Regions from separate parts of the Paraburkholderia caribensis genome, predicted to be linked through region 2. Evidence: predicted binding sites of a transcription regulator. Region 2 holds the regulator's gene; the other holds the start of a gene.
The links. Region 2 encodes FliA, which starts transcription of late flagellar genes. Its sites were predicted from a motif close to CTAAAGTTTNNNNNNNNNNNGCCGNTA; they were not measured.
Positions count from the first base shown of each region.

Region 1: C2L66_RS04475 (DUF4088 family protein) is a predicted target of FliA. The motif match lies at 8,733-8,759, and genes of this name have one in related genera.

Region 1 is NZ_CP026101.1:998,142-1,009,269, forward strand. Features, by position in the region: gene C2L66_RS04440 (phospholipase D family protein) at 1-227, opposite strand, end outside; partial or broken gene panS (ketopantoate/pantoate/pantothenate transporter PanS) at 492-1,450, opposite strand; gene C2L66_RS04450 (MATE family efflux transporter) at 2,461-3,843, opposite strand; gene C2L66_RS04455 (RNA-binding S4 domain-containing protein) at 4,060-4,278, opposite strand; gene C2L66_RS04460 (hypothetical protein) at 4,597-5,043, shown strand; gene C2L66_RS04465 (hypothetical protein) at 5,124-5,390, shown strand; gene C2L66_RS04470 (ATP-dependent helicase) at 5,512-7,758, shown strand; gene C2L66_RS04475 (DUF4088 family protein) at 7,813-8,577, opposite strand; gene C2L66_RS04480 (AzlD domain-containing protein) at 8,805-9,128, opposite strand; gene C2L66_RS04485 (AzlC family ABC transporter permease) at 9,125-9,880, opposite strand; gene C2L66_RS04490 (AraC family transcriptional regulator) at 9,998-10,825, opposite strand; gene C2L66_RS04495 (CreA family protein) at 10,903-11,128, opposite strand, start outside.
Region 2 is NZ_CP026101.1:3,501,724-3,512,851, forward strand. Features, by position in the region: gene C2L66_RS15625 (flagellar hook assembly protein FlgD) at 1-412, opposite strand, end outside; gene flgC (flagellar basal body rod protein FlgC) at 424-849, opposite strand; gene C2L66_RS15635 (flagellar basal body rod protein FlgB) at 960-1,451, opposite strand; gene flgA (flagellar basal body P-ring formation chaperone FlgA) at 1,694-2,956, shown strand; gene flgM (flagellar biosynthesis anti-sigma factor FlgM) at 3,062-3,403, shown strand; gene C2L66_RS15650 (flagella synthesis protein FlgN) at 3,502-3,948, shown strand; gene C2L66_RS15655 (RNA polymerase sigma factor FliA) at 4,968-5,702, opposite strand; gene C2L66_RS15660 (nucleotide-binding protein) at 5,725-6,594, opposite strand; gene flhF (flagellar biosynthesis protein FlhF) at 6,587-8,428, opposite strand; gene C2L66_RS41250 (hypothetical protein) at 8,527-8,721, shown strand; gene flhA (flagellar biosynthesis protein FlhA) at 9,445-11,128, opposite strand, start outside.

The DNA of each region.
Region 1 (11,128 bases), 1.2 Mb from region 2:
GCGGCGGCGAGCGGCGTGGCCTCGGTGGCGGGCAGGGCGTGCGTGACGGGGCGGTCGAACGCGGTGGCGGGCGGGCGCTCCGCGCATGCTGCCAGCAGCATCGCCGACACGATGAGCGCGAACGCGCGCATCAAGATCGAGCCTGGCGCGTGACGCGAGATGCGGGTACTGCGTTGATCCTGTTGATGCTGCGATGCGGTGGCGCCGTTCGTGTTATTAGCCGACACGCTTGTTCCTCCACTTTGAGCGGCATGGATGGCCGTCTTGGCGTCGTCTATCGACCGGACCATTCTACGGGGAATCGTTAATGCGGGTCGGATAGCGACACAATCCGGCCCTGCAACGCGCGTGCCTGGTATGGGATGAGCCGGGACGGCATCTGGCGCGGGGGAGAGGCGTGTGGGTGACGTGTCTGCGCGACACGCGGCGCAGCGTGAAAAAAACGCGCCCGCGTGTCAGGAGGAAACGGGAAGGGAAGCGGTAGACGGACTTTAGACGCGCTCGCGGGCCAGCGCGTTTGCGTCCTGATCGGCGGTCGAGCCTTTGGCGGGGCGACCTGCCCAGAAGCCTGCGAGCATCGAGCCCGACAGGTTGTGCCACACGGAGAACAGTGCGCCCGGCAACGCGGCGATCGGCGTGAAGTAGAGCTTGCCGAGGGTCGCGGCGAGGCCGGAGTTCTGCATGCCGACTTCGATCGCGAGCGTGCGGCACACGGCCTCGTCGAAGCCGAGCAGGCGTCCGCCCCAGTAGCCGCCGAGCAGGCCGATGCCGTTGTGCAGCACCACGCCCAGCGCGACGACGAGTCCGACGGACGCAATGCTCTTCTGCGTGCCGCCGACCACGGCTGCGATGATCAGCAGGATCGACACCACGAGACCAGCGGCAGCACGGGCTCGATCTTGCGCACGAGTTTGCCGGCGAGATGATTGACGACGAGACCGACGATGATCGGCAGCGCGACGATTTGCAGGATGCTCATCAGCATGCCGTGCACGTCGACGGCGATCGACGCGTCGACGTACAGGCGGGTGAGGAGCGGCGTTGCGAACACGCCGACGAGCGTCGACAGGGCGCTGATCGTGACGGACAGCGCGACGTCGCCGCGCGCGAGATAGATCATCACGTTCGATGCTGTGCCGCTTGCGACGCTGCCTACCAGGACCATGCCTGCTGTCAGATCGGGCGGCATGTGCAGTGCTTTTGCGATTGCCCATGCGGCGAGCGGCATCACGAGGTAATGGAGCACGATGCCCGCGACGACGGGCGCGGGCCGGGTGAAGACGCGGCGGAAATCGTTGATGGAGAGGGTGACGCCCATCGACAGCATGATGATCGTGAGGAGCGTGGTGACGTGGGGGGCGATGCCCGTTACGGAGGAGGGCGAGAAGTACGCGGCTACGGAGGCCAGCACGGCCCACAGCGGGAAAAGACGGGTGATGCGGGCAAGCATTGAAGTGGTCCTTGGGGTTGTTTTTTTCGCCTGGATGCGGCGGGCATTTTACCTGTCGGGGTTGGGGTTGTTTTTGGTTTGGTTTTTTTGCTGTTTCTGCTTTTTGCTTTTGCTTTTTGCGCCGGTATTCGGGTATTGAGGCTTTGTGCGTGGACGGTTTGGTTTGCGTTGTTTTGCTTTTCGCTGGCATCCGCGAATTGTTATCTAGCTTCAAGCGTCGCCCCTGTGCGGGGCGGCACCTACTTTTCTTTGCCGCCGCAAAGAAAAGTAGGCAAAAGAAAGCGGCTCACACCGCCAATTCTTGACGTTTGCCCACGGGCCCCCAACGTCCCCACACTTCGCACCGCAACGCCCTGGTTCGTGTGCGTTGCCAACGCGCTGAACGAGCGCCTCACCCACTTCAAACACCCATACATGAGCCAGCGGCAGCGAATGGTATGTGCCGCCCAGGTGGCAAACTGTGTGTCGGCTTTCGCGCCATACGCGCACCACTCCGGACCGATAGCGCATGAGTCCCACCCGGTAAGAGCGCCAAGCCATACGACGCGACAACCTACACACAGTTTGCCACCTGGGCGGCCGTGGACTGTCCGGCGCGGTGCGCTGAAACGCAGGTGCGTGAAGTGGGTGAGGCGCTCATTCAGAGCGTTAGCAACGGACGTGGATCATGTGGTCGCCGTGTGAAGCGTAAGAACCTGTGGGGGCCCTCAGGCAAGAATTAGCACTGGCGGTGTGAGCCGCTTTCTTTTGCCTACTTTTCTTTGCGGCGGCAAAGAAAAGTAGGTGCCGCCCCGCACAGGGGCGACGTCTGAAGCGCGCTAACGCATCGCGGATGCCAGCGCAAAGGCAAACGCACACCGCCGGCGACGCCTGAAGCACGCTAACAATTCGCGGATGCCAGCGAAAGCAAAAGCAAAACGCGGATGCCAGCGCAAAGACGAGCAAAAAACCAAACCGCACGCGCCGCAGAGGCGCCCCCCAAACCCTCGCCCGAAGGCAAAGCAAAAAACTCACCCCCCCACAATCCGCAAACTCTTGCGATGAAACCGCAACGTCATCAACACCGCGACACTCGCAAGCCCAGCCGCGAGTCCCCACCATAACCCCCGGGCTCCGAGCCCAAAATGAAACGCGAGCGTATAGCCCGTCGGAAACCCAATCCCCCAATACCCGAACGCAGCCGCAATCATCGGAACCCGCGTGTCCTTCAGCCCGCGCAAGCACCCAGACCCCACCGTCTGCATTCCGTCGACAATCTGAAAAATCGCGGCCACGCCCAACAGCGAACTGGCCAGCGCCACAGTCGGCGCATTAGCCGGATCGTCCAGATGCAAATACAGTCCGACAATGAACCGCGGCGCCGCGATCAAGAACAGCCCCGACAGGCACATAAACCCGACCCCCAGCCCCAGCGCGACAAACCCCGCATGCCGCGCGGCGAGCGGCTGCCCCGCACCAGACCAGAACCCGACGCGCACGTTCGCCGCCTGACCAATCGCGAGCGGCACCATAAACGCCACCGAGGCCACATTCAGCGCGATCTGATGCGCCGCCAGCTGCGACTCGCCCAGCAGTCCAACCATCAGCCCCGTAGCAAGAAACAACATCGATTCGACACCGTATGTGATCGCCACCGGCCAGCCGATCCCGAACAACTCGCCCATCAACGGCACGTTCGGCCGCGTGGCCGTGACGAAATGCCGGAAGCGCGGCCGCAGATGCAGCAGGCCCATCAGCGTGAGCGCCGTGAGCCATACCGTGATCGTCGTCGCCACCCCCGACCCCAGGAAGCCGATTCGCGGCAAGCCGTACGCGCCATGGATCAACCCATAGTTCAGGAAGCCATTGACGAACACGCCGCCGATCGACACCCACAACAGCCGTCGCGCGGCGCCGATCGCCGGCAGGAACGAGCGCATCAGGCCGATCCCGATCAGGCTGGCAGGCGCGCCCCAGCGCAATACCGCGCAGTATTCGCCGACGTTGTGGGCAAGCAGCGCTGGCTCGCCGAACGCCGTCATGATGGGCCCCGCGAACGACAGCAGCACGAACGCCGGCACGGCCAGCAACCACGACAGCAAAAAACCCGTCCAGTAGATATGCGGCACGCGGTCCTCGGCCTGCGCCCCGCGTGCATGCGACACGCTCACACTGACCGACGTCAACACGCCTTGCAGCAGCGTCACCACGACAAAGAACAGGTTCGCGCCGAGGCCGCCCGCCGCGAGCGCGTCAGGGCCGAGCGAGCCGAGCAGCACGGTGTCGGTGACGCTCATCGCCATCTGCGACAGCTGGGCAATGGCAAGCGGAGCGGCAAGACGCGCCGTGTCGGCGGCGTGACGAGAAAGAGTGGGCGGCCCGCTGAGCGCGCGGGACATTCCGGTTGGATTCATGTTCGAAGCGCTGTTGCGCGAAAGGGCGACACGCTCGGCAAGTGCGCCGCGCGCCATTTGTTTTTCTGTCCAGACGGACAGCTTATTGCGGGAACGCGGCGCTGTCGATCAACAGGCACATTTTTGGTGCGGGTTTGCGGCGGCGGGAAGGCTTGACTGATGCAAACCGCATATCGCGGCGGCCTTGTTGCGACGTCCGGGCAGGTCTGGCGAACGTCAGCCCTCGTGCACGGCGATCCGCGTGTCGCCTAACAGCACGACCTGTCCCGCGCGGATTTTGCACGTTTTGCGCGTTTCGACCCGGCCGTCGACCGTCACGGCACCCGACGCAACGATCACTTTCGCCGATCCGCCGCTGTCCGCGAGGCCCGTAATCTTCAGCAGATTGTGGAGTTCGACGTAGTCGCCGGTCAGGGTGAAATCGAGGTTGGGCATGGCAGTTGCGATCGACTGAGGGTCGGCAGGGTCGTTGAAAAGCGATTCGCATCATAAGCCATCGCGCGCCGCCCGACGCTCGCGCGCGAATGAATGGCGACACGCCGGAGCATTTGCAAGCAGATGTTATGCAGTTGTCAGGAAATGAAACGTTGAGTAACAGACGTCTTTCGTGGCGAACTTCACTCGCAAAGCCTCGGTCTGTGGAATAGCCTGCTGGATTTTTCCGGCAGGCTGAAAAGCGGGCACGGCATCGGCCGATTCGCGCCGACCGCACCGCCCGCGTGCCGATATCGACAAACTTCAGAGAGGATTGCCATGAACCAGCTCCGTACGCTCCTGATCGGTACCGCCCTGACTGCGATGGCGTCGACTGCCGCATTCGCCCAGACGGCTGCCCAGCCTTCCGCGGACGTGTCCGCCCAGGCTCAGGTCCAGCAGGCGCCCGCCGCCGCACCCGCCGCGCAAGGCGTCCAGATGCCGGCACCCGCGCCGCAGAATCTGACGGCGCCCGGCTCGACCGACCCGCTCGTCCAGAAACGCAACGCAGACGCTCAGGCAAACGCCGAGTACAGCGCACAGAAAAAGCTGTCGAAGCAGCAATTGAAGGCGCAGCAAAAGGCCGCGAAGGACGCCTACAAGGACCAGGTCGGCAACGCGAAGCTCAACAAGAAGGCCGACAAGGCGGCTGCGTCGAACGAACTGAAGGCCGAGATGCAAGGCCAGCCGACAGGCGCGGCGGCATCGGGCGAAGCGCATAACTGATCAGTGGCGTCCGGCGCCTGTGATGCGACAGGCGCCGCGATCGCCTGCAAGCTTTTGAAGTCAGAAAGAGGGAGGACAGAATGAAAACTACCGGGAAAACGATGAGTGCGCTGTGCGCGGCGCTGATCGCGGGCAGCATGACGACCCTCGCGGTCGCCCAGACGACCCACGATCCCGCCACCGAGCCCATGACGCACGCCGACAACAAGGCCGCCAAGGAACAGGCGAAGGCCAACAAGAAGGCGGACGTCGCGCAGGCGAAGGCCGACAAAAAGAAGGCCGACGCGCAGGCCGACGCCGATAAGGCGAACGCCGACGCAAAGGTGAAAGACGCAAAATCGCAGTAAGCGGTTCTTTCCGATATATGTTCGGCGGCGGGTCCACGCCGCCTCGCGAAGCCCGGCGATCGCCGGGCTTTTTCGTTGCTGTGGGCGCATGAAAAATGGGGCGCTTGTCGTCGCGGGTTGTATGGATATACAGTATGCGTCGCCCTCACTATCCGACCCGCCAATCGTGCTTTCCGTCGCCGATTCCCCGTCCTCATCGTCCGCTGCCCCGACGGATGCGCCCACAGCGGCGCCCGCCGCCGCCACCGCCGACTGGCTCGCGAAGCTCAACGACGCCCAGCGCGAAGCGGCCGAATACGGCACCGACGACATCGCGCATCCGTCCGGCGCGCTGCTGGTCATCGCGGGCGCGGGCTCCGGCAAGACAAGCACGCTCGCGCACCGCGTCGCGAATCTGGTCGTCAAGGGCGCCGATCCGCGCCGCATCCTGCTGCTGACGTTCTCGCGCCGCGCCGCGCTGGAAATGACCCGGCGCGTTACGCGCATCGCGGGCGCGGCGCTCGGCACGCGCGCGGCGCTTGCGCAGGGGCTGACATGGTCGGGCACGTTTCACAGCGTCGGCGCCCGCCTGTTGCGCGAGTACGCGGATCTGATCGGCCTCGCGCCGACCTTCACGATCAACGACCGCGAGGATTCCGCCGACCTGATGAATCTCGTGCGGCACGAACTCGGCCTGTCCGCAAAGGAAAAGCGCTTTCCGTCGAAATCGGCGTGTTTCGCGATCTACTCGCGCGTCGTGAACACGGGCGCGCCGCTGGCCGACGTGCTCGGCAGCGCGTTCCCGTGGTGCCGCGAATGGGAAGCCGATCTGCGCATGCTGTTCGCGGCCTATGTCGAGGCGAAGCAGAAGCAAAGCGTGCTCGACTATGACGATCTGCTGCTCTACTGGTCGCACATGGCCGCCGAGCCCGCCATTGCCGCCGATCTTTCCAGCCGTTTCGATCACGTGCTCGTCGACGAGTACCAGGACACCAACCGCCTGCAGGCGTCGATCCTGCTCGCGCTCAAGCCCGACGGGCGCGGGCTGACGGTGGTCGGCGACGACGCCCAGTCGATCTACTCGTTTCGCGGCGCAACCGTGCGCAACATTCTCGACTTCCCCGCGCATTTCGAGCCACCCGCGAAACAGGTCACGCTGGAGCGCAACTACCGCTCGACGCAACCGATCCTCGAAGCATCGAACGCGGTGATCGGCCTTGCCTCCGAGCGCTATACGAAGAACCTGTGGACCGACAAGGCATCAGCGCAACGCCCGCATCTCGTCACGGTCGCCGACGACGCGGACCAGGCGCGCTACATCGTCGAGCAGGTGCTCGCCGCGCGCGAAGCAGGCATGAAGCTGAAGGCGCAGGCGGTGCTGTTTCGCGCCGCGCATCACAGCGCCGCGCTCGAAATCGAGCTGACGCGGCGCAACATTCCGTTCGTGAAGTTCGGCGGCCTGAAGTTTCTCGACTCGGTCCATGTGAAGGACGTGCTGGCCGTGCTGCGCTGGGCGGAGAATCCGCGCGACCGCGTCGCGGGTTTTCGCGTCGTGCAGTTGCTGCCGGGCGTCGGTCCGGCGACAGCCGCACGCGTGCTCGATGACATTGCCGCCCGCGCCGACGCGTTGCGCTCGGGCGGCGCGCCCGATGCCGCGAATGCCGTTGCGGGCTGCACGGCGAACGCGCTCGCCGCCTTTGCGCCGCCGGCGCGCGCGCTCGAAGACTGGCATCCGTTCGTGGCGATGATGGCGTCGGCGTGCGGACGGCAGACGCCCTGGCCCGCCGAGTTCGACATGGTGCGGCGCTGGTACGAGCCGCATCTCGAGCGCAACCACGAGGACGCGTCCATTCGCCAGGCCGATCTCGTGCAGATGGAGAGCATCGCGGGCACGTACGCTTCTCGCGAACGCTTCCTGACGGAACTGACGCTCGATCCGCCCGACGCCACCAGCGACGAGTCCGGCGTCCCGTTGATCGACGAAGACTATCTGATCCTGTCCACGATCCATTCGGCGAAAGGGCAGGAGTGGCGTAACGTGTTCGTGCTCAACGGCGTCGACGGCTGCATTCCTTCCGATCTCGGCACGGGCAGTGAGGAGGAAATCGACGAGGAGCGGCGCCTGCTGTACGTGGCGATGACGCGCGCGAAAGAGGACCTGCATATCGTGATGCCGCAGCGCTTCTACGTGCACAACCAGACGCATCTGGCCGACCGGCACGTGTGGGCGTCGCGCACACGCTTCATTCCGGCGCACCTGTTGCCGCTGTTCGATTCGCATGCGTGGCCGCCCGCGCCCGTCGTGTCGGCACCGACGCGAGCGGGGCTGGCCGCTGCCGCGCAAGCCAAAATAGAAATCGCGGCGAAGCTCAGAAAAATGTGGGACTGAGCTTGCCGCGATGCGACGGCGCCGGGTTCGACGCCGTGTGTCGTGAGATAACGCCTAGCGCGACTGCCGCTGTTGCTGCTGCGGGCGCGGTGGCGGCATGAAGAAGTTGCGCAGCCAGGCGGCGAGCCGCGTGAACACGTCGTACGGTTCTTCGACGAAAATCTCCGGCTTCAGGAGCCGCAGATATTCCATGATCTGTTGCGCTTCCTGCTTCTGGAATGAACCGTGGGAAATGCCCAGGCGCAACAGGCCGCGCAGTTCGCCGAGCTTTTCGCGCGCGGCGCTGCCCACGCTGGTTTCGCACGCGACCTTCGCCTCGTACACCCGCTGGCGCAGCGATTCGGCCAGACGCCACGCGGGCGTCTGCATCACTTCTTCGAGCGTCTGGATGTCCTGCGCCGCCGATTTGATCTGCGCGGCAAGCGGGTCCACCAGCGAAGGCGCGCCTTCTGCTTCCTTGACGATCGCCGCCGCCCATTCGCGGCTCTGCTTCGCGAGTTCCTCGGGCGTCCATTCCGTGCGCGCGGCGAAGCCGAAGCCAAACTCGTTCGCCTGCTTCATCAGGATCGCGACGACGTCCGGAAACTCCTTGTCCAGCGTGCGCTTCGCCCATGCGTACTGGCCGCCCTGCAGCATCCGCTGCACGGCGTGCTCCGTCAGCGGCACCATGTTGTCGAGGAGCTTTGCGCGCAGAAAATCCTCGAACGACGGCGTTGCGAACTGCGGGTCCAGTTTCACTGAGACCCGCACGAACGCCTCGAAATCCTTTCGTAAGGATGCGAGCGTTTCGTCCTTGATGTTAAGGGTAATCTGACCCATGTTTTTCCCGTTTCGTCGACCGCGCGATACCGTCGAGGCGTTTGCCTCGTGCCGTGCGCCCCCGTGCGCTGGCGGCACCGATATCGGGCGCGGTTTTGTCCGGCTTGCCGGCATGCCGTCGATAGACGCTGCCGGGTTCACGGACCACGAGTGTTTATCGGCGGATCGAAAGGGAACTTGAGGGCGGCGCCGTCCGGTCGAACGGCGCGCAAGGCGTGTGCGCGGCCTTACTTGAGCAGGACGCCTTGCCAGAGAAAGAACACGGCGAGGCCGACCGCGATGGTGAGCAACGGCCTGCGCGTGAGGGCGCTGACGGCAACGGCGGCTAGCGCGCCGACCAACTGCGGGTTGCGCCACGTGAGCTCGGCGTCCGTGCCGTGCGGCGAGACCGTCATCGGCACGATGATTGCCGTCAGCACGGTGACGGGCACGAAGCCGAGCGCGGTCCGCACGAGCGGCGGAAACACGATGCGGTCGCCGAGCACGAACACGGCGGCGCGGATCAGCCACGTGATGACGGCCATGCCGAGAATCAGAAGCACGTAGTTCATCGCGATGCCTCCGCCGCGCGGGTGCGCTGGAACGCCGGCAAGGACAGCAGCACGCCGACCGTCACGCCGACGAACACGGCGCCCAGCAGGCCGAGCTTGTACGGCCAGTCTTGCCAGAAGAACGCCAGCGCGCCGGCCGTGGCCGCCGCGGCGAGATAGCGCACGGCGACGAGCTGCGGCACGACGATCGCGATGAACGTCGCGGCCATCGCGAAGTCGAGCCCGAGCGATTGCAGGCCGGGGAAGGCCGCGCCGAACAACAGGCCGATCAGCGTCCAGACCTGCCAGTTGAGATACATCGACAGGCCCGAGCCGAGGAAGTAGTACGGCCCGACCGAACCCGGCGGATGCAGCCGGTAGTGCGCCCACGCGACGGCGAACACTTCGTCGGTGAGCAGGCCGCCGAGCGCCCAGCGCCAGCGCGACGGCAGATGCGACACGTACGGCGCGAGCGTCGCGCTGTAGAGCACGTGTCGCACATTGACGACGAATGTCGTCGCCCAGATGACGGCATAGCTCGCGTGCCCTGCTATCAGGCCGAGGGCGATGAATTGGGCCGATCCGGCGAACACGACCAGCGACATCAGCTGGCCGTGCCACAGGTGCAGCGGACCGGAAGCGACGAGCGTGCCGTAGATCACACCGAACGGCGAAGCGCCGATGATCATCGGCAGTGTGTCGCGTGCGCCGGCCGTGAGTTCCTTGAGACGGTGAGCGGGTTTTGCAGGGTGAGTCAATCTTTTCTCCTCGATGGGGCCGAGGATAGCCGGGCCAAGGGAGCGGCGGCTTGTACGTTCTTGCGCCTGGTGCGGCTTCAATGCCTCGATGCGTCGGGCTTCATACGGCGCGATCTTCCGCGCGCGGCCCGTTCAGGCCGATTGCCAGCGCCCCGGCGGCACGCCGAACATGCGCCGGAAGTGCCGCGTGAAGTGACTTTGATCGGTGAAGCCGCCCGCCGCCGCCACATCGGCCACCGATGCGCCCGCGCGCAATGGCGCGAGCGAGCGCTGCAGACGCACCTGGTTGCGCCACGCGTGCGGTGGCAGTCCCGTCGCGCGGGTGAAGAGCCGCGCCGCGTGAAACTGCGACAGGCCGACGGCATCGGCGAGATCGGCGAGCTTGAGCGGCGTGGCCAGATCGCCGGCCAGTTGCTCTTTCATCGTGATGACACGCGCGTCGTCGGTGGCGAGTTGCGGCGTGTCGGGACGCGTGCGGCCGTAGCGCACGAGCAGCGTCGACAGCGCGTCGAGCATCGCCGTCTCCGCGACGAGCGGATCGCCGTTCGCCTCCAGCAACTGATGGGCGCGCGACAGGCGCACGGCAAGGTCGGCATCGCGGATCACGTCGGCATCGAACCACGGCAGCGGCTGCGCGCGGCCCGCGATGTCCTCGGCGAGCGTGTGAATGAAATTGACGGGGGCGTACATCACGCGGTAGCGCCAGCCTTCGTCCATGGCGCGCGAACCGGTATGTACTTCGCCGGGATTGATGATGGGCACGCTGCCCGCCTCGGCGACATGGCGCGAGCCCTGATATCGATACGTTTCCGCGCCAGCCTCGATCACGGGAATCGTGTACGCGTCGTGCCAGTGCGGCGTGAACTCGTGATCGTGATATTCGGCCGTGAGCAGATCCGCGCCAGGCAGAAGCGGCGTGCGCCAGTAACGGGCGTTATCGCGGAAGCGGGTCGAAGTCATGAGCGAAGTCCGGGTGGACCTTTCAGTTTAGCGCGCCCTGTGCGGCTTGTTGTGCCTGGGACTGCCCTGCGGCGCGTTCAGCGAACCGGGATCGTCGTGCCGGCGGGCATCGGCACGGCCGTGACGCTGTTCTTCGCGCTGCCCGTCGCGACCCGGTCGCTGTAGGTCAGGTACACGAGTGTGTTGCGCTTCGAATCGACGACCCGCACCACGTGCAGTGTCTTGAAGATCAGCGACATCCGTTCCGTGAATACGTCGGCTTGCTGGCGCAGCGGCTCGGGAATCTTGATGGCGGCGACCTGG
Region 2 (11,128 bases):
TCGCGTCGTTCGCGAGCGTGACGCCGAATCCCGTCGCCTTGCCCGACGCCACCGAGAAGCTGTCGCCCGGGGCGAGCACCGTCGAGCTGATCAGGTTCGCGGCCTGGGTCTGCTGGTTGGTGGTCAGTTGCGAAGCGAGCGAAGTCAGCGACGTGTTCAGCTGCGCGATGCCCGTCACCGTGTTGATCTGGGCCAGCTGCGAGGTCATCTGCGAGCTGTCCATCGGGTTGGTCGGGTCCTGGTTCTTCATCTGCGCGATGAGCAGCTGCAAGAACGTGTTCTGCAGGTCGCTGCCCGACGTCGCGCTGGAAGACGAGGAGCTCGACGACGCACTGCCCGTGCCGTTCATCGTGTCGAGCAACGTCTGCGAAACAGTCGCGCCGTTGTTGCCGATTGTGGATTGCGTAGTCAAGGAAACTCTCCTCAGGTTCCGATCGTGAGCGTCTTCAGCATCAGCTGTTTCGCGGTGTTGAGCGTTTCGACGTTGGCCTGGTAAGAGCGCGAGGCCGAAATCATGTTGACCATTTCCTGCACCGGGTCGACGTTCGGCATCTGGACGTAACCGTTTGCGTCGGCGGCCGGGTTGCCGGGGTCGTAGGACGTTTTCATCGGCGTCGGGTCGTCGATGACACCCGTCACCTGCACGCCGCCGATTTGCTGGCCCGAACCCGTGCGCGCGCCGCCGATCGGGTTGACGGCGAACACCACCTGCTTCGCCTTGTACGGCTGGCCGTCGGGGCCCGTCGTACTGTCGGCGTTCGCGAGGTTCGACGCCGTCACGTTCAGGCGTTGTGCTTGCGCGGACATCGCCGAGCCGGCGACGTTGAAAATGTTCATCAGGGATGGCATGGCTTTTCGACCTCTCTTGCCGGCGTGCCGGCGTCTAATCCCGTAGCGTTGTCAGTTTTTAGCGTTGGTCCAGCGCGCTGCCCTCTGTATGGAAGGCGGCGCAATGTCGTTTAACCGTTCGACGTGATCGCCGACAGCATCGACTTGATCTGCTGCGACAGCACCGTCATGCCGGACTCGAAGTGCAGCGAGTTGTCGGCGAACTGCACGCGCTCGGCGTCCAGATCGACCGTGTTGCCGTCGAGCGAAGGCTGTGACGGAATGCGGTAGGCGACCTTGCCGAAGTCGTCGGCCGGGCCGCCCGTCGGGATGAGGCGCGCCTTGCCCGTCATGTGGCCCGGCTCTGTCGCGGCCATCGACATGCCTTGCGACACGCCCGCTGGCTGCGTCATCGCGAGCGGCGCGTTGTTCGAGGCGCCCGCCGTCGAGCCGCCGCTTTTCTTCAGCGCGCCCGCGAGCGCCGAACCGAAGTCGACATCGCGCGCCTTGTAGCCAGGCGTATCGGAGTTCGCGATGTTCGACGACAGCAGTTCCTGGCGATAGGCGCGCACATCGAGCGCCTGGCGGCCAAAGGCAAATTCGGCATCGAGTTTGTCCAGCATTGGGTTCTCCGTGGAACGGTCCGAGGCTTCCCGTTTCGCACCGCCGATCCGCCTTGTTCGACAAGAGGCGTTTCGCCTGCGCTGGCCGGGATGGCCTTTTTGCATGTGGTGAATTGTGCGGGCGGTGCGCAAGTCTTAATCGGACGAATAGCCGGGGAAGGACGCCTCTATTCACCGTTTGCACCGCAGGCGCGATCTCTAGAATGCGATTCGTACCCATGCATCAACGAAGGAGTCAGACCATGCCCTTGCCCGTCAACGCTTCACGCAAAGCTCGCCGTAAGAGCGCGCGTGCTGCCCGGACGCTGTCGGCGATGGCGCTGGTCGGCGCTTGCGCGGCCGCATCCGTGGCGCATGCGCAAGAGAACAACGGACCGATCGTCATTGCCGGACCCGGCGAGAAGAATCCCGCCGATCTTCAGGCGATGGCCGAGAGGATCAACACGCCTGCGCCGGCCGCCGCACCGCGCGCGAGCGCGCCTGCTCCGATGGTTGCGCCCGCAACGCTTGCCGCGAATCCGCGCAGCGAGGCGGACCGTTTCGCCCAGGCCGCGCATGCGGATGGCGCGATCGTGATTCCCGGCGCGGCCGAGACGCCGGCGCAGCAAGGTGTTGCCGCAGCGCCCGCCATGGCCGTTGGGCCCGCCAATATGAATGCGGGCGCGCCGGGCATGATGCGCGTGAGTCTGCAACCGGCATCGCGTCAGGTGATGCCCGTGGTGGTTGCGCCGGCTCAGGCCGCCGTGCGGCCCACGGCGGGTGTTCAACCGGTTGCGGCGAATCCCGCTGCCGGCATTGCCGCAGCGGCGCAGTTGCGCGGCGCGGCCGCCGCACCGGCTCAGGCGCAGGCCGCCGCGCAACCGGCTGCGCCCGTGCCCCCCGGACAGCAGGACGGTGAATCGATCCGCCGCGCCGCACTCGCGTATTTGCAACAGCAGTCGGCAGGATTACCGGGCAAGGTCGACATCAGCGTCGCGACCGTGTTTCCGCGCGGCCTGGCCGCATGCACCACGCTCGAGCCGTTCCTGCCGACGGGCGCGCGCGTCTGGGGCCGCACCACGGTCGGCGTGCGCTGCTCGGGCGAACGTCCGTGGACGCTGTATCTGCAGGCCAAGGTGTCGATTCACGCGACCTACTTTCTTGCCTCGCGCTCGATTGCGCCGGGCGAGCTGCTGTCCGCCGCCGATCTCATCGCGCGCGACGGCGATCTGACGATGCTGCCGCAAGCCGTGATCACCGACCCGGCGCAGGCTGTCGGCGCCGTGTCGCTGATGCGTGTGTCGGCGGGGCTGCCGCTGCGGCGGGACATGCTGAAGAGCGCGGACTCGGTGACGATCGGGCAGTCGGTGAAAGTGGTGGCGCAGGGTGCCAATTTTGCAATTTCGGCGGAAGGCAGCGCGATGAACAACGCGTCGCCGGGTCAGCCGGTGCGGGTGAAGACGGCGAATGGGCAGATCATCCAGGGCATCGTGAAGGACGGCGGAACCGTCGTGATCCAGCTCTGACGGGTGTTACCTGTGGTTACAACTTGAAAAACGTACCGGATCGGCTGACCTAAAGTTCGAGGGATGGATGCCGTTAATTCATTCAAATCGTTCAGGAAGCCAATCGTGAAAGTTGATTCCACTACCCATTCAGGCCTGCAGACGTTGAAAGACGGGCTGCAGCGCACGCAGCAAGGCGAGGCCGCCACGACGGGCGGCGCAGGCACGGCGACGTCGACGGCCACGGGCGCGTCGGGCGACGCCAATGTGAATCTGTCGGGGCTGTCGTCGCATTTGCACAGCCTCGCGAGCGCCGGTTCGTCGGACATCGACACGGCGCATGTCGAGTCGATCAAGTCGGCGATCAAGAACGGCACGTTGACGATCGACTCCGGCAAGATCGCCGATGGCGTGCTGGCGACGGCGCGCGACCTGTTGCAGAAGAAGAGCCAGTCGTCCGGCAACTGATGGACGCACCGATGGACGGTGCGGCGGGTGCCGGGCGGTAATTGTGACAAATCCGGTTTGCGTGATGCGCGAGCCGGTGCCTAGCGAGTTGCTTTGTGATGAAAGACGCCCTGCTTGCCACCGTCATTGACGAATATTCCGCTGTGGAGCTGTTTGCTTCCGTCCTCGCTGCAGAGGAGAAGGCGCTGACCACGGTGCATCCCATCGACACGCTGCCGCCCATCGTCGAAAAGAAGATGGAGTTGGTGGAGCGGCTCTCGACGCTGGAGAAGGCGCGGGATTCGCAGCTGGCGGAGTTGGGGTATCCGGGCGGATGGAAGGGGATGGAGCTGGCGGTGGCAGCTGATTCGCGGCTTGCGACGCAGTGGTCCTTGTTGCAGAAGGCGGTTGAGCGGGCGCGGCGGTTTAATACCACGAATGGTGCTTTGATTCGGACTCGAATGGAGTACAACCGGCGGGCGCTCGCCGCGCTGAACGTTGCGGTTGGGCCCGAGCGGGGGGCGCTTTATGGGCCCGATGGGCGGGTTCCTGCATTCGGAATGTGAGTTTTTTGCGAAGGGGGTGCTCCCCTTCTGGATTCCCTGGTTTTTGTTTTTTTACCTGGCCGGTGCTCGATCTGAGTATCGGCTTTTTGGTTTTTGCGTTTTGCGTTTTGGTTTGTCTGCGACGCTGGGTGGGTTGCGTAGGTCTTGCGCTCGCATCCTTTCGCTTTTGCTTTTGCTTTCGCTGGCATCCGCGATTCGTTAGCTCGCGTCAACCGTTGCCCCTGTGCGGGGCGGCACCTACTTTTCTTTGCCGCCGCAAAGAAAAGTAGGCAAAAGAAAGCGGCTCACACCGCCAATTCTTGACGTTTACCCACGGGCCCCCAACGTCCCCACACTTCACACGACAGTGCCTCGATTGGTGCCCGTCGCCAACGCTTCGAATAAACGCCTCACCCACTTCACGCACCCGTACAAGGGCTGGCGTCAGCGAATGGTACGTGCCGCCCAGGTGGCAAACTGTGTGTAGGTTGTCGCGTCGTATAGGGTACCGCTCTTACAAGGTGGGACGCGTGCGCAATCGGTCTGGAGTGAAGCGCGTGGAGCACCGAGGGCCGACACACAGTTTGCCACCTGGGCGGCGGTGGACTATCTGGCGTGGCGTGCTGCGACGCGGGTGCGTGAAGCGGGTGAGGCGCTCATTCAGCGCGTTGGCAACGAAGGTGGGTCACGTGATTGCCGTGTGAAGTGTAAGAACCTTTGGGGGCCCTCAGGCAAGAATTAGTGCTGGCGGTGTGAGCCGCTTTCTTTTGCCTACTTTTCTTTGCGGCGGCAAAGAAAAGTAGGTGCCGCCCCGCACAGGGGCGACGCGTGAAGCACGCTAACGTAACGCGGATGCCCGCGAAAGCGAAAGCAAAAGCAAAAGGATGCGAGCGCCAAACCCAGATAACCCGCCCAGCGCCGCAGCCAAACCAAAAAGCAAAAGCCGACCTTAAAGAAAGATCGGCTCTCGAAGAGTAAGAAACGAGCAAAGCAGCCCGCAGGGCAAAAAAACAAAAGCAAAAGCAAAAATCAACAGCGCATCAGCTAGTTTCAGCAGAAGCCCATGCCTGCTCCCGCAAACGAGTCCTAAGCCTTGCAACAGCTTGCGAATGCAACTGACAAACCCGCGATTCGCTGACTTCCATCACCGCGCCGATCTCGCGCAAATTCAACCCACGCTCATAATACAGCGACATCAAGAGCTTCTCCCGCTCGGGCAACCGGTCAATCGCCTCGACCAGAGCGCCACGCAAAGACTCATCGAGCAATGCCGACAACGGATCGGAATGATCAACGCAGTACCGGTCAAGAAACGGCTCATCATCGGCCGAACGATCAAAGTCTTCGTAATAGATCAGCTGACTGCCGTGCAGATCCTGCAACATCGACTGATACTCATCGAGCGGCATCTTCAGATGCTCAGCAATCTCGGTCTCGCTCGCCGAGCGCCCGAGCGACTGCTCAACCTGATGCACAGCCGACTCCACCTCGCGCGACGTGCGCCGCAAACTCCGCGGCAACCAGTCATTACTGCGCAACTCGTCGAGCATCGCGCCGCGAATCCGCTGGCTCGCGTATGTCTCGAACTGCGCGCCCTGGTCTTCCTTGTAGCGGCTCGCCGCATCCAGCAGACCAATCATGCCCGCCTGAATCAGATCGTCGAGATCCACGCTCGCCGGCATCTTCGCCACGAGCTGCAAGCCGAGACGGCGCACCAGCGGTGCGTACTTCGTCAGAACCTCGGCTTGCGAGATTTTTCCTTGAGCGTTGTACATCGTGCTCCCCTTGTCCTTGCCTTCACGCGTGCTGCGCTGACGGTTGATCGGCGTATTGCGCCGTTGTTACGGTCGTCGGCGGCACGCCATGCGTCCGTGACGAAATCGCTGGCCGCATCGGCCAGTACTGCAGTTCGGCTGCGATATGACGGAAATCGCGCGCAGCAGGTGCCGATGGGAACGCATCGACGACACAACGCGACAACTCCATGGCCCGCGCCATCAAAGGATCGGCCGCCACGCAGCCAGCATCTTCAAGCGACACAGCGAGATAACGCCCCGCCACGCCCGCCAGGTTCTCAAACGCAGTGTGTGCATCGGCCACGCTCTGCACGTGATTCACGAGCACGCGGAACTGTGCGATCGCGTGCGCAAAATGCAGACGCTTCATGCATGCATACGCATCGGTGATCGCCTGCGCCGCGACACGCGTCACCACCATCACGTCGTGCGACTGCATCGCGAGCGCCGACAGCGAGCCTTCGCGGTCCACCTGCGCGTCGATCAGCACCACGTCCGCCGGTCCGCTCAGCACCACGCCCATCTGTTCGCGCGTGCAGCTCTCGCGATTGCCGCGCGACGCGTTGAGCACCGCGAAGCCCAGCGCGTGCCGTCCAGCCGCCTCGTCGAGCGTCATCTCGCCGCGCATCACGGCAGCGACATTGCCCGCGCCGCGCACGCCGCCCAGCATCGTGCTCACCGAACGCGCGCCGAGACTTTCGTCGATGACGAGCACATCCTTGCCCTGCTCGGCGAGCGCAGCGGCGAGATTCACCACCGTCGTCGTCACGCCTACGCCGTGCGAGCCGCCTGCGACCGCTATGACCCGCGAGCCGGAGCGCGCAAGCAGACGCCGCAGTCCTTCAGCCTGGTCCAGCACGAACTTATCCAAAGCGAACCTCGTGCAGATCGGCGGTCGAGCGGGCCGACAGGGCCGACAGCAACGCCGGCACGTCCTCGTCCTGTGGGACGAACGGCGAGTTCTCGCGCGGAATGCAGAAGGCGCTCTTGATCAGGAATTTCTTCGTCGCGACGTACAGGTTCTCCGGCACCTTCTGTCCCGTCGACACGTAGTGCACGGGCAGCTTGTAGCGAATCACCGTATCGAGCACGCTGCCCAGGTTGGTCGCTTCGTCGAGCTTGGTCAGGATGCAGCCGGCGAGCGGCTGTTGGTCCGGTGCGTTCTGGTACGCCTGCACGACTTCGTTCAGCGTGTCGCCGTGACTCGTCGCGTTCAGCAGCAGCAGGCGCTGCACGGGCTGACCCGCGCGGCACAGCATCGAGATCTGATCCGAAACCAGACGATCGCGCTGGCTCATGCCGATCGTGTCGATCAGCACGATATGTTTGTTGCGCAGCTCGGAGAGTGCGAGCTGCAGGTCGGCGCTGTCTTTCACGGCATGCACCGACACGCCCAGAATCTTGCCGAAGATACGCAGTTGTTCGTGACCGCCGATCCGGTAGCTGTCGGTGGTGAGCAGCGCGACCTTGCTGGCGCCGAAGCGCATCACGCAGCGCGCGGCGAGCTTGGCCGTGGTCGTGGTCTTGCCGACGCCCGTCGGGCCCATCAGCGCGAACACGCCGCCGCGCTCCATCAGCGCGTCTTCGTTTTCCATCACGGGCACGTTCGATTCGAGCACCGTCTTGACCCACTCCATGCCCTCGTCCATGCCTTCGACTTCGGGCAGGTTGTCGATCACCATCTTTACGAGCTGCGCCGAGAAGCCGGCCGCGAACAGGTGCCGCGTCAATGCGGCATGCGTCGGGCTGCGGCGCTGGCGGTCGGCCCACACGAGACCGGCGAACTGTTCTTCCATCATGCCGCGCATGGAGGTCAGTTCCTGCATCACGGTCTCGTTGACAATCTGCTCGATGCGCGACTTGATCGATTCCGTCAGCGCGGCGGCCTGCTTCGGCGTCATGTCGGCGGCGGCTGCGTTCTTGCGCGGGTCGCGCGACATGTTGATGTCGCCTGCGCCCTCCGCCGTCGTCGGAATCACGTTGTTTTTCTGCGTGGCGCGGCGCGCGGCGAGTTGTGCGGCTTCGCGGGCCCAGTCGGGCTTCGCTTCTTCCTGGACGGCATCGACGGGCGTACCCAGGCCGCGCGCCATGGCGGCGGCGGGCGTCATCGTCGGATTGGCCGCGTGGACCACGTCCTTCGACGCGATGCGGCGCGCGTGATCGATCAGCCAGGGGTTCGTTTCGGCCATCGTGCGGTGACGGGCCGATGTTTCCGGCATGGCTGCCGCTGCGGGTTTCGCCGATGCGGCGGGCATTTCGCTGCGCAGGTCGACACGCACGTCGTCCGTTGGGCGCGCGGGGTTCGGCTGGCTTTCGGCTGCCGCGTTTTCGGCGGATGCCGTTTGCGGCTCGGTCTTCTCTTCGCTTGAGGCGGGCATGCGTTCCGTGCCTGCCTCGGGGCTCGCGCCGAATACCGACGAGAACACGTCGGGCATTCCGCTCGCATACGGGTTGTTGACGGGCATCGAGGGGAGCATCGGTCGTGCGCCGGCGGGCGTCGCGGTCGGGCCTGTGCCCTGGCTGGCGGCGCCTTCCTGGCTGCGCGGCGTGATCGCGCTCAGGTCGCGGTCGGCGACGGCGACGATTTCGACGCTGCCATCTTCGTTGGTGCGGTTCGACAGCACGACTGCATCGGAGCCCAATGCCTCGCGGACGAGACGCAGCGCGTCACGACTCGTTGCACCGACAAATTTGCGAATGTTCAAGCTGATCTCCGATGAGCTGCCCGGTCCGGTGACATACCGTTTCCCGATGAGATGAATTATTGCGGTAGACGTCTATTGGCCATCGGGCAATAAAGACGGTGAAACGCTGGCAATTCGGGCGATGGAATGTTTTTGCGGGTTCCCCGCAAGGGGCTCGGGTTTGTGACTTTGCGGGATGGGATGTGGGTTTTTTGTGTGGTTTTGGTTTTGGTTTTGGTTTTGGTTTTGGTTTTGGTTTGTCTGCGACGCCGGGCGGTTTGCCGGGGTTTGCGCTGGCATCCGCTTTACGTTAGCTCGCTTCACGCGTCGCCCCTGTGCGGGGCGGCACCTACTTTTCTTTGCCGCCGCAAAGAAAAGTAGGCAAAAGAAAGCGGCTCACACCGCCAATTCTTGACGTTTGCCCACGGGCCCCCAACGTCCCCACACTTCGCACCGCAACGCCCTGGTTCGTGTGCGTTGCCAACGCTTCGAATGAGCGCCTCACCCACTTCAAACACCCGTACTTTGGCCAGCGTCAGCGAATGGTATGTGCCGCCCAGGTGGCAAACTGTGTGTAGGTTGTCGCGTCGTATGGCTTGGCGCTCTTACAGGGTGGGACGCATGCGCTATCGGTCTGGAGTGGTGCGCGTATGGCGCGAAAGCCGACACACAGTTTGCCACCTGGGCGGCGGTAGACTGTCTGGCGCGGCGTGCTGAAAAGCGGGGGCGTGAAGCGGGTGAGGCGCATCGCAAGAGCGTTGGCAACGAACGTGGGTCACGTGGTTGCCGTGTGAAGCGTAAGAACCTTTGGGGGCCCTCAGGCAAGAATTAGCGCTGGCGGTTTGAGCCGCTTTCTTTTGCCTACTTTTCTTTGCGGCGGCAAAGAAAAGTAGGTGCCGCCCCGCACAGGGGCGACGCTTGAAGCGAGCTAACGTAACGCGGATGCCAGCGCAAGCAAAAGCAAAACGCGGATGCCAGCGCAAACGCCAGCAAACCACCCAGCGTCGCAGACAAACCAAAAACCAAAAACCAAACCCTTACGTCCCAACCACATTAACAACCCTAACATGCCGGGTATCCGGCACTTCCGCATAAGAAAGCACCTTCAACTGCGGCAAGCTACGCCGCAAAAACCTGGCCAACATCGCCCGCAGCGAATGCTGCACAAGCATAACCGGCGACAGCCCCATATTCTGCTGCCGCGTCATCGCCTTCTGCGTTTCCATCAACAGCGTATTCGCGAGGCCCGGCTCAAGACCCGGATTCGCCCCCGTCGCAAGCGCCTGCGTCAACAGCCGCTCCAGATGCGCATCAAGCCCCATCACCTGAATATCGCCATTGCCAGGGAACCACTGCTGCGTGATCGCGCGCCCAAGCGATAGCCGCACAGCCGCGGTGAGATCATGCGGATCGGTAATCTTGGACCCATGCTCCGACAGCGCTTCGAGAATCGTCCGCATATCCCGGATCGGCACACCCTCTTCAAGCAGGTTCTGCAGCACCTTCTGCAACGTGGCAACCGGCAACATCTTCGGCACCACATCGTCGACCAGCGGCGCGGCATCCTTCTGCATCCGCTCGATCAGCGCCTGCACTTCCTGGCGGCCGAGCAACTCCGCCGCGTGCGTGACGACAAGGTGATTCAGGTGCGTCGCGACGACCGTGCTCGAGTCCACCACCGTGTAGCCGTACACCTGCGCCTGTTCACGCAAATTCGTATCGATCCAGATCGCCGGCAGGCCAAACGCAGGATCAGTAGTCGGCGTGCCCGGCAACGCGGCCGTCACCTGCCCAGGATTGATCGCCAGCCATTGCCCCGGATAAGCCTCGCCGACGCCCACTTCCACGCCCTTCAGCGCAATCCGGTAACCGTTCGGCCGCAACTCCAGATTGTCGCGAATATGAATGACCGGCGGCAAAAAGCCGATTTCCTGCGCGAACTTCTTGCGGATATTCTTGATGCGCTTGAGCAACTCGCCATCCGAGTTCTTGTCGACAAGCGGAATCAGCCGATAACCCACTTCAAGCCCCAGCGCGTCGATCATCGTCACGTCGTCCCAGCTGGCTTCCGCGCCATCCGCCGGCGTGAGCGCCTGCGGCGCAACTTCGGCGAGGGCCGTCGAGGTCTTGCTCTGCGCCGCGCGCTTCTTCATCGTGCGGGCAAGCTGGATCGCGCCGCCACCCAGCAGCAGAAACGCGAAGTGCGGCATGCCAGGGATCAAACCCATCAGCACGAGAATCGCGCCCGTGATCATCAGCACGCGCGGGTTCGTGAAGAGCTGGCCCGTCAGCTGCGTGCCGATGTCTTCGTCGGTCGCCACGCGCGACACGATCACGCCCGCTGCCGTCGAAATCACCAGCGACGGAATCTGCGCGACCAGACCGTCACCGATGGTCAGCAGCGTGTAGGTCTTGCCCGCGTCGGCGAAGTCCATGCCGTGCTGCACGACGCCGACGATCAGCCCGCCGATGATGTTGATCACCATGATCAGCAGACCGGCAATCGCGTCGCCGCGCACGAACTTGCTCGCGCCGTCCATCGAGCCGTAGAACTCGGCTTCCTGCCCGACTTCCAGACGGCGCTTGCGGGCCTGGTCCTCGTTGATCATGCCGGCGTTCAGGTCGGCGTCGATCGACATCTGCTTGCCGGGCATCGCGTCCAGCGTGAAGCGCGCGGACACTTCCGCGATACGCCCCGCGCCCTTCGTGATCACCATGAAG